3 regions of the Shinella sp. S4-D37 genome follow, and region 2 is predicted to be linked to each of the others. Evidence: predicted binding sites of a transcription regulator. Region 2 holds the regulator's gene; each other region holds the start of a gene.
The links. The regulator PhoB, encoded in region 2, activates phosphate uptake and scavenging genes when phosphate is short. The targets are predictions, from matches to a motif close to TGTCATNNANCTGTCAT.
Positions count from the first base shown of each region.

Region 1: AB3G45_RS26700 (DUF2794 domain-containing protein) is a predicted target of PhoB. The motif match lies at 2,919-2,935, and genes of this name have one in related genera.
Region 3: AB3G45_RS20100 (RNA degradosome polyphosphate kinase) is a predicted target of PhoB. The motif match lies at 2,188-2,204, and genes of this name have one in related genera.

Region 1 is NZ_JBFNXL010000005.1:3,919,214-3,923,634, reverse strand. Features, by position in the region: gene pyc (pyruvate carboxylase) at 1-1,774, shown strand, start outside; gene AB3G45_RS26705 (N-acetyltransferase family protein) at 1,905-2,456, shown strand; gene AB3G45_RS26700 (DUF2794 domain-containing protein) at 2,524-2,898, opposite strand; gene AB3G45_RS26695 (DUF1223 domain-containing protein) at 3,297-4,058, opposite strand; gene acnA (aconitate hydratase AcnA) at 4,300-4,421, opposite strand, start outside.
Region 2 is NZ_JBFNXL010000005.1:3,299,359-3,303,779, forward strand. Features, by position in the region: gene AB3G45_RS23675 (aspartate aminotransferase family protein) at 1-1,005, opposite strand, end outside; gene AB3G45_RS23680 (GcrA family cell cycle regulator) at 1,429-1,965, shown strand; gene phoB (phosphate regulon transcriptional regulator PhoB) at 2,106-2,789, opposite strand; gene phoU (phosphate signaling complex protein PhoU) at 2,810-3,538, opposite strand; gene pstB (phosphate ABC transporter ATP-binding protein PstB) at 3,581-4,396, opposite strand; gene pstA (phosphate ABC transporter permease PstA) at 4,410-4,421, opposite strand, start outside.
Region 3 is NZ_JBFNXL010000005.1:2,566,254-2,570,674, reverse strand. Features, by position in the region: gene purM (phosphoribosylformylglycinamidine cyclo-ligase) at 1-23, opposite strand, end outside; gene AB3G45_RS20110 (AI-2E family transporter) at 297-1,415, shown strand; gene hdaA (DnaA regulatory inactivator HdaA) at 1,445-2,131, shown strand; gene AB3G45_RS20100 (RNA degradosome polyphosphate kinase) at 2,252-4,421, shown strand, end outside.

The DNA.
Region 1 (4,421 bases), 620 kb from region 2:
CATCGCCCGCGTCGCCGGCACCTATGCGCGGGCGCTTCCGCAGCTCTTCTCGCTGGAATGTTGGGGCGGCGCCACCTTCGACGTCTCCATGCGGTTCCTGACGGAAGACCCGTGGGACCGCCTCGCCCGCATCCGCGAGGACGCGCCGAACCTGCTTCTCCAGATGCTGCTGCGCGGGGCGAACGGCGTCGGTTACAAGAACTATCCCGACAATGTCGTGAAGTATTTCGTCCGCCAGGCGGCGAAGGGCGGCATCGACGTCTTCCGCGTCTTCGACTGCCTGAACTGGGTCGACAACATGCGCGTCTCGATGGACGCGGTTGCAGAAGAGAACCGGATCTGCGAGGCGGCGATCTGCTATACCGGCGATCTCCTCAACTCCGCCCGTCCGAAGTATGACCTGAAATACTATACCGCGCTTGCGAGCGACCTGGAAAAGGCCGGCGCGCACATGATCGCGGTCAAGGACATGGCGGGCCTCCTGAAGCCGGCCGCCGCCCGCGTGCTCTTCAAGGCGCTGCGCGAGGCGACCGACCTGCCGATCCATTTCCACACCCATGACACGTCGGGCATTGCCGCCGCGACCGTCCTTGCCGCCGTCGAATCCGGCGTCGACGTGGTGGATGCCGCCATGGACGCGCTGTCGGGCAACACCTCCCAGCCCTGCCTCGGCTCGATCGTCGAGGCGCTGAAGGGTTCCGAACGCGATCCGGGCCTCGATCCGGAATGGATCCGCCGCATCTCCTTCTACTGGGAGGCCGTGCGCTTCCAGTACGCCGCCTTCGAGAGCGACCTCAAGGGGCCGGCCTCGGAGGTCTATCTCCACGAGATGCCCGGCGGCCAGTTCACCAATCTCAAGGAACAGGCCCGCTCGCTCGGCCTCGAGACCAAGTGGCACAAGGTCGCCCAGGCCTATGCCGACGCCAACCGGATGTTCGGCGACATCGTCAAGGTGACGCCGTCCTCCAAGGTGGTGGGCGACATGGCGCTGATGATGGTCTCCCAGGACCTCACCGTCGCCGATGTGGAGAACCCGGCGAAGGACGTCTCCTTCCCCGAATCCGTCGTCTCCATGCTGAAGGGCGACCTCGGCCAACCCCCGGGCGGGTGGCCGGCAGCACTCCAGAAGAAGGCGCTCAAGGGCGAGCAGGCCTATACCGCCGTGCCGGGCTCGCTGCTGCCGCCGGCCGATCTCGATGCCGAGCGCAAGGCCATCGAGGACAAGCTGGAGCGCAAGGTCGACGATTTCGAATTCGCCTCCTACCTGATGTACCCGAAGGTCTTTACCGACTACGCGCTGGCCGCCGATACCTACGGCCCGGTCAGCGTGCTGCCGACGCCGGCCTATTTCTACGGCCTTGCGCCGGGCGAGGAGCTCCAGCCGGAAATCGAGAGGGGCAAGTCGCTCGTCATCCTGCACCAGGCGAGGAGCGAGCCGGATGCGCAGGGCATGGTGAAGGTGTTCTTCGAGCTGAACGGCCAGCCGCGCCTCATCAAGGTACCGGACCGCAACCGCGCGGCCACCTCGGCCGTCCGCCGCAAGGCCGATACCGCCAATACCGCCCATCTCGGCGCGCCGATGCCGGGCGTCATCTCGACGGTCTCGGTCTCGGCCGGCCAACAGGTCAAGGCCGGCGACGTCCTGCTCTCCATCGAGGCCATGAAGATGGAGACGGCGCTGCATGCGGAAAAGGACGGCACGGTCTCCGAGGTGCTGGTCAAGGCCGGCGACCAGATCGACGCCAAGGACCTCCTCATCGTCTACGGCGCCTGAGCGGCTGAAAAACATGGATAAGGATGTGGGATGGGCGCGCCATTCCACATCCGTCTCTTGTCTTCGGACGATTTCGGAGGCAAAACCGGCGCTCGCTTTTCCCGAATTCTGTCATGAACCTGAGGCTTCCGTGAGCTTCGTCATCCGCACCGCCGCCCTTGGCGATATCTCCGCCTTCACCGAGATCTATCGCGACTCCGTGCTGAACGGGGTGGCGAGCTACGAGATCGACCCGCCGTCGCTCGACGAGATGGAGACGCGCTTCAAGGCGATCACCGACAAGGGCTATCCCTATATCGTGGCCGTCGAGCAGACCGGGCTCATCCTCGGCTATGCCTATGCATCAGCCTTCCGCACGCGGCCGGCCTATCGCTGGCTGGTGGAGGATTCGGTCTATCTGGCGCCGGAAGCGCGCGGCAAGGGTGTCGGCAAGGCGCTGCTGGCCGAACTGATCCGCCGCGCGACGGAACGCGGTTTCCGGCAGATGGTGGCCGTCATCGGCGGGGCGCACCCGGCCTCCATCGCCGTGCACAGCGCGGCGGGTTTCGAACACAGCGGCCGCATGACGGCGACCGGCTTCAAGCACGGCCGCTGGCTCGACACGGTGTTCATGCAGCGCGCGCTCGGCGAAGGTGCGGGAACCGAACCGTCGGCGACGGATTTTCCGGGAACGCTGGTGTAGAGCATTTCCAGCCGAAGCGTGATCGCTTCGCGTCGGACAATGCGGCAAAAACAAGAAGATAGAGCCGTTACGTCTCGACGAGGCGCAGCACCTTGTCGAAGACCTTCAGCACCTGCTTCAGCTCGTGGCCGCGCTTCAGGATGGTGCCGTGCGTGTTGATGACGCTGTAGGCGCCCTGCTTGGCGGCGAGCTTGGGGTTCTTCTCGATGCGGTAGAGCGGCATTTCGCCGGAGCGCTTGAAGACGGAGAACACCGCCCTGTCGCGCAGGTGGTCGATAGCGTAGTCGCGCCATTCCCCTTCACCGACCATGCGACCATAGACCCAGAGGATTGCGTCGAGTTCCCGTCGATGGAAGGTTACCGGCAAGGGATCCTTGTTGTTCCGGTAGTCCATGAGGTCGACCACGACGTTGGAAGCCTGCAAATCCGGCTGATCGGTCATCGAATCTCCGCGCTTCCTCCATGACGGCTCGATGACAGTGTGCCTGAGCGGTGTCGAAATGCAAGGCGGATGGTCGGCGCGGGCGTTTTCGCAAAAATCCGTCTCGCCGCAATTCAGACAAACAGACGCCCAAATTAAAAGCGAGAGTTCGGCCGTCGCAGCCTGTACCGGCCCGCTGCCTTGTGCGGGAAGCCGGCCTGTCCGGGAAGCGTCTGTCGAAGTCGCCCCTGTATTCCGTTGCCGGTGACTTCGTCCAGGTCCGGTCCGTCTTTCTTCGAACCCTCAAGCCCCAAGCCCCTCGAAGAAGCCGGACCGGACCTCCCCTGAACGCTTGCGCGCCCCGGGTTGTTCGTTTCTCCATGCTGTTTTCGCGCAGCCGCCTGCTGTCGCGCGAGGCGCTACCGCGACGCCTTGTCGCCGGTCAGTACCGTCGCGCCGAGGATGGCGCCGGGCGTATCGGCCGTGCGCATGCGCTGGAGCAGCACGGCGCAGCCGCCGGACTTCTTTTTCTTCTTCAGCATGTCGGCGGGCAGCACCAGATTGGTCTCCTTGCCCTCCCACATGCCGATCGTCTCCATGTCGGTGACGGCGTGCCAGTAGTTGACGGTCTTGCCGCGGTTCTCGCCCTTGTCGATGTTGATCGTGCGCTCGCGCTCGAAATAGGCGATGACGATATTGGCCTTGCCTTCGCCCGGGCCAACGCGGATGCGCAGTTCGTCGTTCTCCACCGCGACGTCGACCGGCACCCGGAGGCCCTTCTTCTCGCCGGGCATGGCGCTGAGCCGCGAACGGATGCCGCTGATGTCGGCGCCGTTGATGTGCTCGCGGCCGTTCAGCACGGCCTGCGGTGTGTAGACGCCGTTGCGGCCGAACATGCGGGCATAGGCATATTGCCGGTCGGTATTGTCCTTCGAGGCGAGCGTGTCCGCCCAGCCGAGATAGTTCCAGTAGTCGACATGGTAGGAGAGCGCGACGACCTCGCCCTCGCGCGCCAGCGCCTCTAGCGCCTTGTCGGCGGGCGGGCAGGACGAGCAGCCCTGGCTGGTGAACAGCTCGACGACGCCCTTGGGCCGAACGGTCTCGCCGGCATGGGCTGCATCGATACCCGCTCCCAGCGTCAGCAGGATCGCCAGACAGTGCGGAATGTGCGGTCTCGGCATGATCAATTCCAGTGGAGCGCCGACAACGGCCAGCCTTTCGAGCCCGTCATACGCGCTTGCCCTTTCAACAGGAAGTCACGATGGAGTGAGCTTCATAGCTGAGAAAAATGCTCCGGAAAATAGAAATGCCGGGGTTTGCAACCCCGGCATGAGACTGTTGATCAAATCCGCCCAACCTTCCCCGCCATCATGGTCGGACTTGGCCCGGCCATGACAGAGGTGGCCGGGGCACTGAAACCGATCAGGCGGCGAGGTCTCTGAGGACGGTTTGGAGGATGCCGCCGTTGTTCATGTACGTGACCTCGTCGAGGGTATCGATGCGGCAGAGCAGCGGGATGTCGCGGACGGTTCCGTCGGCATAGG
Region 2 (4,421 bases):
GATGCCGAGCATCAGGCCCTCGCCGCGCACGTCCTCGATGACGTCGGGGAAGCGATCCTTCAGCGCGGCAAGGCCCTGGCGGAAGACGAGCGCGACGTCGCGCACATGTTGAAGGAACCCCTCCTCCAGCACCACGTCGAGCACGGCGTTGCCGACGGCCATGGCGAGCGGATTGCCGCCATAGGTGGAGCCGTGCGTGCCGGCGACCATGCCGGCCGCCGCCTCGTTCGTGGCAAGGCAGACGCCGAGCGGGAAGCCGCCGCCGATGCCCTTGGCGATCGCCATGATGTCGGGCGCGACCCCCGCCAGCTCATGGGCGAAGAGGCGCCCCGTGCGGCCGACGCCGGTCTGCACCTCGTCCAGGATGAGCAGCAGGCCGTATTCGTCGCAGAGCTGGCGCAACTCCTGCATGAACTCCTTCGAGACCGGGCGCAGCCCGCCCTCGCCCTGCACCGGCTCGATCAGGATGCCGGCCGTCTCCTCGGTGATCGCATCCTTGACGGCCGCGATATCGCCGAAGGGAACCTTGAGGAAACCCGGCGCCTTGGGACCGAAGCCCTCGATATACTTCTCCTGTCCGCCGGCGGCGATCGTCGCGATCGTGCGGCCGTGGAAGGCGCCTTCGAAGGTGATGATATGGAACTTGCCGGGATGGCCCTTGGCGAAATGGTAGCGCCGGGCCGTCTTGATCGCGCATTCCAGCGCCTCGGCGCCCGAATTGGTGAAGAACACCTTGTCGGCGAAGGTGGCCTCCGTCAGCCGGCGGCCGAGGCTTTCCTGGCCCGGGACCTCGTAGAGGTTCGACAGGTGCCAGACCTTGTCGGCCTGGTCCTTCAGCGCGGCGACGAGATGGGGATGCGCATGGCCCAGCGAATTGACGGCGACGCCGGCGGCAAAATCGAGATATCGCTCGCCATCTTCGGCGATCAGCCACACGCCCTCCCCGCGCGTGAACCTGAGCGGCGCACGCATGTAGGTTTCATAGAGCGGCGCGACATCGGCCATGCGCGGATCCTCCGAAAAGAGATGCGGAAAAACAGGAATGCGGCTTGACTTTTCCAGCCTTTAGAAAAACCAAAAGCCGCCTTTCGGCGGCATGCCGCACTATCGGCATTTCGTACCGGGATGTCAACAAAATCGCGGCCGAAATGGCGCTGAACATCCCGCAAGGTGAGGATTCACGGCGCGCACGGAAGGTGTCTCTATCGAGTCACACCCGACCAGCAAGTTGGGGAAAACTCCGAAATCGATTCGCCCGGATTCCAGCGACTCTTGTCACAGAGTCCCCCGGTCTCTAGGTTAAGGACCAATTACTAGACTGCATGCGGCGGAACTAGTCAGCAAGAGAGTTAGGGCGCTCAGGTTCCGGACCCGTCCGGAGCACGACGAGGGATTCCCGCATCCTGGGCGCCGAGCGGAGACGAAAACATGAACTGGACAGACGAGCGCGTTGAGAAACTCAAGAAGCTCTGGAGCGAGGGCCTGAGCGCGAGCCAGATCGCGGCGCAGCTCGGCGGCGTCAGCCGCAACGCCGTCATCGGCAAGGTGCACCGGCTGAACCTGCCCGGCCGCGCCAAGGCCGGCGGCACCCAGGCCGCGGCCCGCCCGAAGCGTCCGGCCCCGGCGACGCCGCGCCCGTCGACCTTCGCAGCCCGCCCCGTCGCCGCCCGCGCCGTCGTCCGTCCCACCGGCAACACCATTGCCAAGGAAGAGATCGACGTCGATTTCGAAGCCCAGGTCGAAACCCTTCCGGTTCCGGCCAACGGCAACAACGTGGTCGTGCCGATGTCGCGGCGGCTGGAGCTGACCCAACTCACCGAGCGCACCTGCAAGTGGCCGATCGGCGACCCGCTCAACGACGACTTCCATTTCTGCGGCAACGAGTCCCCGGACAACTCGCCCTACTGCACCTACCACCAGCGCCTCGCCTACCAGCCCTCGGCCGAACGCCGCCGGATGCGGTAGGTTTTCCACGGCAGAACATGCGATGCGGGCCCGGAAGGGCCTGTTTTCGTTTGGGACGCGGGATGAGGGGCGGACGGCACCCCGGAACGCAAACAGGCCCCTGAGGGCCCATTTCCGTCCTTGGGAGGAATCCCGTTCGCTCAGGCTTCCAGCGAATAACCGGCGCCGCGGACCGTACGGATGACGTCCTGCATGTTGGCGAAGTTGAGCGCCTTGCGCAGGCGCCCGACATGCACGTCGACGGTGCGCTCGTCGACATAGATGTCGTGCCCCCAGACGCCGTCGAGAAGCTGCGAGCGCGAGAAGACGCGGCCAGGCGAAGTCATCAGGAACTCCAGCAGGCGGAACTCCGTCGGACCGAGGCGGACCTCGCGGGTGCGGCGATGGACCCGATGGGTCTCGCGGTCGAGTTCGATATCGCCGCAGCGCAGCACGGTCGAAACCACCTCGGGCTTGGCCCGGCGCAGCATCGCCCTGACGCGGGCGACGAGTTCCGGCGTCGAGAAGGGCTTTACGACATAGTCGTCCGCGCCGGTGGCAAGGCCGCGCACCCGCTCGCTCTCCTCGCCGCGCGCCGTCAGCATGATGATCGGCAGGCGCTCGGTTTCCGGGCGCTGGCGCAGGCGCCGGCACAGTTCGATGCCGGAGACGCCCGGAAGCATCCAGTCGAGGATGAGGAGGTCCGGCATGCGCTCCTGCAGGCGCATCTCGGCCTCGTCACCGGAGAGGATCGTATCGACCTCGAAACCTTCCGCTTCCAGATTGTAGCGGAGGAGGACGCTAAGCGCCTCCTCGTCTTCCACGACGGCAATTCTGGGCACCATGAAGCTGAACCCTACTCTGTTTACTCGGACGCGTCGGCAACGCCGGCCGCGACAACGGAGGTCGAGGTGTCGTCCTTCGGACGCTCGCCCTCCGGCTGCGAGCCGGTCGCCATGTAGTAGATGGTTTCGGCGATGTTGGTCGCGTGGTCGCCGATACGCTCGATGTTCTTGGCGCAGAACAGGAGATGCGTGCAGGGCGTGATGTTACGCGGGTCTTCCATCATATAGGTCAGGAGTTCGCGGAACAGCGAGGTGTAGATCGCGTCGATCTCATCGTCACGCTCGCGGATGGCTTTCGCCTTCTCGATCGAGCGGGTGGCGTAGACGTCGAGCACTTCCTTCAGCTGCATCAGCGCCAGTTCGGCAAGATGCTCCAGGCCGCGGGTGAGCTTGCGGGGCATGCCCGAGCTCTGCACGGCGATGACGCGCTTGGCGGTGTTCTTGCCGAGGTCGCCGACACGCTCCAGCTCGGCGGCGATGCGGATCGCGCCCATGATCTCGCGCAGGTCCGCGGCCATCGGCTGGCGCTTGGCGATGGTGACGATCGCCTTGTCGTTGATCTGGCGTTCGGCCGTGTCGAGGATGACGTCCTCGGAGATGACCTTCTGGGCCAGCGCCGCATCCGTCGTGACGAGGGCGCGGACGGAATCGGCGACCATCTGCTCGGCGGTGCCGCCCATTTCGGAGATGCGGCGGGAGAGGTACTTCAGTTCTTCGTCGTAGATGGAGACGATATGGGTCGATGACATGGCTTTGTCCTTGATGCGCTCGGGTTCAGGTAAGACGGGGCGTCAGCCGAAGCGGCCCATGATGTAGTCCTGCGTGCGCTGGTCGTCCGGGTTGGTGAACATCTTGTCGGTGTCGTTCTCCTCCACGAGGTTGCCGAGGTGGAACATGGCGGTGCGCTGCGAAACGCGGGCCGCCTGCTGCATCGAGTGCGTCACGATGACGATGGTGAAGTTGGCGCGCAGCTCGTGGATCAGCTCCTCGACCTTGGCGGTGGCGATCGGGTCGAGCGCCGAGCAGGGCTCGTCCATCAGGATGACTTCCGGGCTGACCGCCACGGCGCGGGCGATGCACAGGCGCTGCTGCTGGCCGCCGGAAAGGCCGGTGCCGCCTTCCTGCAGGCGGTCCTTCACCTCGTTCCACAGACCCGCCTTCTGCAGGCTCTGCTCGACGATGGCGTCCATCTCGGCCTTGGTCTTGGCAAGGCCGTGGATGCGCGGGCCGTAGGCGACGTTCTCGTAGATCGACTTGGGGAACGGGTTCGGCTTCTGGAAGACCATGCCGACACGGGCGCGCAGCTCCACGACGTCGATCGCCGGATCGTAGATATCGTCCGTGTCGAGCGTGATGCGGCCGGTGACGCGGCAGCCGTCGATCGTGTCGTTCATGCGGTTCAGCGTGCGCAGGAACGTCGACTTGCCGCAGCCGGACGGGCCGATGAGCGCCGTCACGGTGTTTTCACGGACGTTCAGGTTGACGTCGTAGAGGGCGCGCTTGTCGCCGTAGTAGACCGACACGTCCTTGCCGATCATCTTGTAGGAAATGTCGTTCATTTTCTTGTCCAGCGCTTTCTCGACTGCTGCTTCTGACATCATGTTCATAGGATCGATCCTTCTACCAGCGCCG
Region 3 (4,421 bases), 730 kb from region 2:
CCGTTCTTTCCCGACTGGCTCATGGCTCTCGTCTCCGGCTTGAGGCCTCTCGCGGCCTGCTTGGGGCTTGTCGCGCCCGATTGGCATGGCGGGGGATGAAGTGCAAGCGGAATGCCGGGAATGCGGGGATTTTTTCACCGGTTTGCGAATGAAAGCGGGCCGCAAACTCGTCCGCACAATGGGGAAACCGAGGAAAACCCTGCGGCATTACCCGGTTGCCCCGCCGAGCCTTGACCTTTCTTGCCCCCGCATCCTATCTCCTCATGCGATACGGCGAAACACGAGGAAGAAACGCGATGGCAGCCCATATCAGCGGCGCGGGACTGAAGCGGCAGGTGGTCTTCTGGCTCATCGCGCTCGGCTTCCTCCTCCTCTTCCTCCTGGTGTTCAGCGATATCCTGCTGCCCTTCATCGCCGGCATGGCGCTCGCCTATTTCCTCGATCCGGTGGCCGACCGGCTGGAGCGCATCGGCCTCAGCCGCCTGATGGCGACGGTGGTCATCCTCGTCGCCTTCGTCATCCTCTTCGCGCTGTCCTTGATGATCGTCATCCCGCTGCTCGCCACGCAGGCGGCGGATTTCCTGGAGAAGCTGCCGGGCTACGTCACCCAGTTGCAGGAGCTGGTGGCGAGCTTCAACCCCGATCTCCTGCCCACCTGGATCAGCAGCCAGATGGGCACGATCAAGCAGAGCTTCTCCTCCATCCTCGCCGAAGGCGCGGGCTTCCTCGGCACGGTGTTCAAGCAGCTGTGGAACTCCGGCATGGCGCTGGTCAACATCGTCTCGCTGTTCGTCATCACGCCCGTCGTCGCCTTCTATCTCCTGCTCGACTGGGACCGCATGATCGCCAAGGTGGACAGCTGGGTGCCGCGCGACCATGTCGCAAACGTGCGCCAGATCGCCGCCGAGATGGATGCCGCGATCGCCGGCTTCGTGCGCGGGCAGGGCTCCATCTGCATCATCCTCGGCCTGTTCTACGGCATCGGGCTCTCCTTCGCCGGACTCAATTTCGGCCTGCTGATCGGCCTCTTCGCCGGCCTCATCAGCTTTATCCCCTATGTCGGCTCGCTGGTCGGGCTGGTGCTGGCGGTGGGCGTCGCCGTCGTGCAGTTCTGGCCGGATTACTGGATGGTCGTGCTGGTCGCCGTCATCTTCTTCGCCGGCCAGTTCGTCGAGGGCAACATCCTGCAGCCCAAGCTCGTCGGCTCGCGCGTCGGCCTGCATCCGGTCTGGCTGATGTTCGCGCTGGTCGCCTTCGGCGCGCTGTTTGGCTTCGTCGGCCTGATGATCGCCGTGCCGGCCGCCGCCGCCGTCGGCGTGCTTGTCCGCTTCGGCCTCAAGCGCTACCTTGACAGCGATCTTTACTACGGGGCGAGCAAGCCCGTCCTGCTCGAAGAGAGCACGCCGGAAGAATGAACGGCAGCATATAGTATCCGAGTAGCACCATGACCTCGCGCAAGACCGCCGAACAGTTGCCGCTGGCCTTCGGGCACGACCCCGCGACGGGCCGGGAGGACCTGCTCGTCGCCGCGCCGGTCGATGCCGCCGTGGCGATGATCGACGCCTGGCCGCACTGGCCCTCGCCGGTGGTCGTCATCGCCGGGCCGGTCGGCTCGGGAAAGTCGCATCTCGCCGCCATCTGGCGCGAGCGGACGGGGGCGCAGATCATCGAGGCGAAGGCGGGCAGGGGCGCCGAACAGGCCGCGGAACGCGGGCCCGTGCTCATAGAGGACGCCGACCGCGCCGGCTTCGACGACCGCACGCTCTTCCACATCATCAACAATGTGCGCCAGAACGGCCATACGCTGATGATCACCAGCCGGCTCTGGCCGATGTCCTGGCCGGTCGAGCTGGCGGACCTGCGCTCGCGCCTGAAGGCGGCCACGGTGGTGGAGATCGGCGAGCCGGACGACGAACTGCTCTCGCAGGTCATCATAAAGCTCTTCGCCGACCGCCAGCTCTTCGTGGACGATCGGCTCGTCGCCTATATCGTCGCGCGCATGGAACGCTCGCTGGAGGCCGCCCAGACCCTCGTCGAGCGCCTCGACCGGCTGGCGCTCGCCCGCGGCAGCCGCATCACCCGCACGCTGGCGCAGGAGGTGCTGGGAGAAATGGTCGGCGGGGAGGAGTAGAGGGCGTATCCCGTGGCATCCCCCTCTGCCCGTAAATTCCACCTCCCCGGATTGACTGTCACAGTTCCGTCGTCAAACTGGGATAGGAGCCGGGTGACGGTCAAACGGGCGGAATGCGAAATGGATACAGCGACTTCGGACCTCTCTCAGGAAAAGCCCGCCGGCCGTGCGGCCCCGGAGGGCGTGACGGTCGACGTCGACGCCCTGATGGCAAGCCCCGAACGCTTCATCAACCGCGAATTCTCGTGGCTGCAGTTCAATCGCCGCGTCCTTGAAGAGACGCTGAACACCGCCCATCCGCTCTTGGAGCGCGTGCGCTTCCTGTCGATCTCGGCGGGCAATCTCGACGAGTTCTTCATGGTGCGCGTCGCCGGCCTCGAAGGCCAGGTGCGCCAGGGCGTCGGCATCCGCAGCCCCGACGGCAAGACCGCGGCCGAACAGCTCGACGATATCCTCAAGGAGATCGACAATCTCCAGATGGAGCAGCAGGCCTCGCTCGCCGTGCTCCAGCAATATCTCGCCAAGGAGGATATCCTCATCGTCAGGCCGACGGCGCTGTCCAGCGAGGACAAGGTCTGGCTGCAGCAGGAATTCACCCAGTCGATCTTCCCGGTCCTGACGCCGCTGTCGATCGACCCGGCCCACCCGTTCCCCTTCATCCCCAACCTCGGCTTCTCGATCGGCCTGCAACTGGAAAGCACGACGGGCAAGGAGCCGATGACGGCGCTGCTCCGCCTGCCGGTCGCGCTCGACCGCTTCATCCGCCTGCCCGATGCCAAGGGCGCGATCCGCTACATCACGCTGGAAGACGCCGTCGGCCTCTTCATCGGCAGGCTCTTTCCCGGCTACATCGTGCGCGGCTCGGGCACCTTCCGCATCATCCGCGACAGCGATATCGAAGTGGAGGAAGAGGCCGAAGACCTCGTGCGCTTCTTCGAGACGGCGCTGAAGCGCCGCCGCCGCGGCTCGGTGATCCGCATCGAGACCGATTCGGAAATGCCCGATACGCTGCGCCGCTTCGTCGTCGGCGAGCTGAACGTGCCCGACAACCGCGTCGCCGTCCTGCCCGGCCTGCTTGCCCTCAACACGCTGTCGGAAATCGCCAAGGCGCCGCGCAACGACCTGAGGTTCGAGCCCTACAATGCCCGATTTCCCGAGCGCGTCCGCGAGCACGCCGGAGACTGCTTCGCCGCCATCCGCGAAAAGGACATGGTCGTCCACCACCCCTACGAAAGCTTCGACGTGGTGGTCCAGTTCCTTCTCCAGGCTGCGCGCGATCCTGACGTCCTGGCGATAAAGCAGACGCTCTACCGCACCTCCAACGACAGCCCCATCGTGCGCGCGCTGATCGACGCGGCCGAGGCCGGCAAGTCGGTGACGGCGCTGGTGGAACTGAAGGCCCGCTTCGACGAGGAGGCGAACATCCGCTGGGCGCGCGACCTGGAGCGCGCCGGCGTGCAGGTCGTCTTCGGCTTCATCGAACTGAAGACCCATTCCAAGATGTCGATGGTCGTGCGCCGCGAGGAGGGCAGGCTTCGCACCTACTGCCATCTCGGCACCGGCAACTACCACCCGGTCACGGCGAAGATCTACACGGACCTGTCCTTCTTCACCTGCAACCCGACCATCGCCAGCGACATGGCGAACATCTTCAACTTCATCACCGGCTACGGCGAGCCGGAAGCCGGCATGAAGCTCGCCTTCTCGCCCTATACGCTACGCCCGCGCATCCTGCGCCACATCGAGGAGGAGATCGCCCACGCCAAGAACGGCGCGCCGGCGGCGATCTGGATGAAGATGAACTCGCTGGTCGATCCCGAGATCATCGACGCGCTCTACCGCGCGAGCCAGGCGGGCGTGGAGATCGACCTCGTCGTGCGCGGCATCTGCTGCCTGCGCCCGCAGGTTTCCGGCCTTTCCGACAACATCCATGTGAAATCCATCGTCGGGCGCTTCCTCGAACATTCCCGCATCTTCTGCTTCGGCAACGGCCACGGGCTTCCCTCGGACAAGGCGCTGGTCTATATAAGCTCCGCGGACATGATGCCGCGCAACCTGGACCGGCGAGTCGAGACACTCGTGCCCTTGATCAACCGGACGGTGCATGAGCAGGTTCTCTCGCAGATCATGCTGGGCAATCTCATCGATAACCAGCAGAGCTACGAGATTCTTGCGGACGGAACGTCCCGGCGCATGGAAGTGCAGCCCGGCGCCGAGCCGTTCAACGCTCAGCACTACTTCATGACCAATCCCAGCCTGTCGGGCCGGGGTGAGGCCCTGAAGTCCTCGG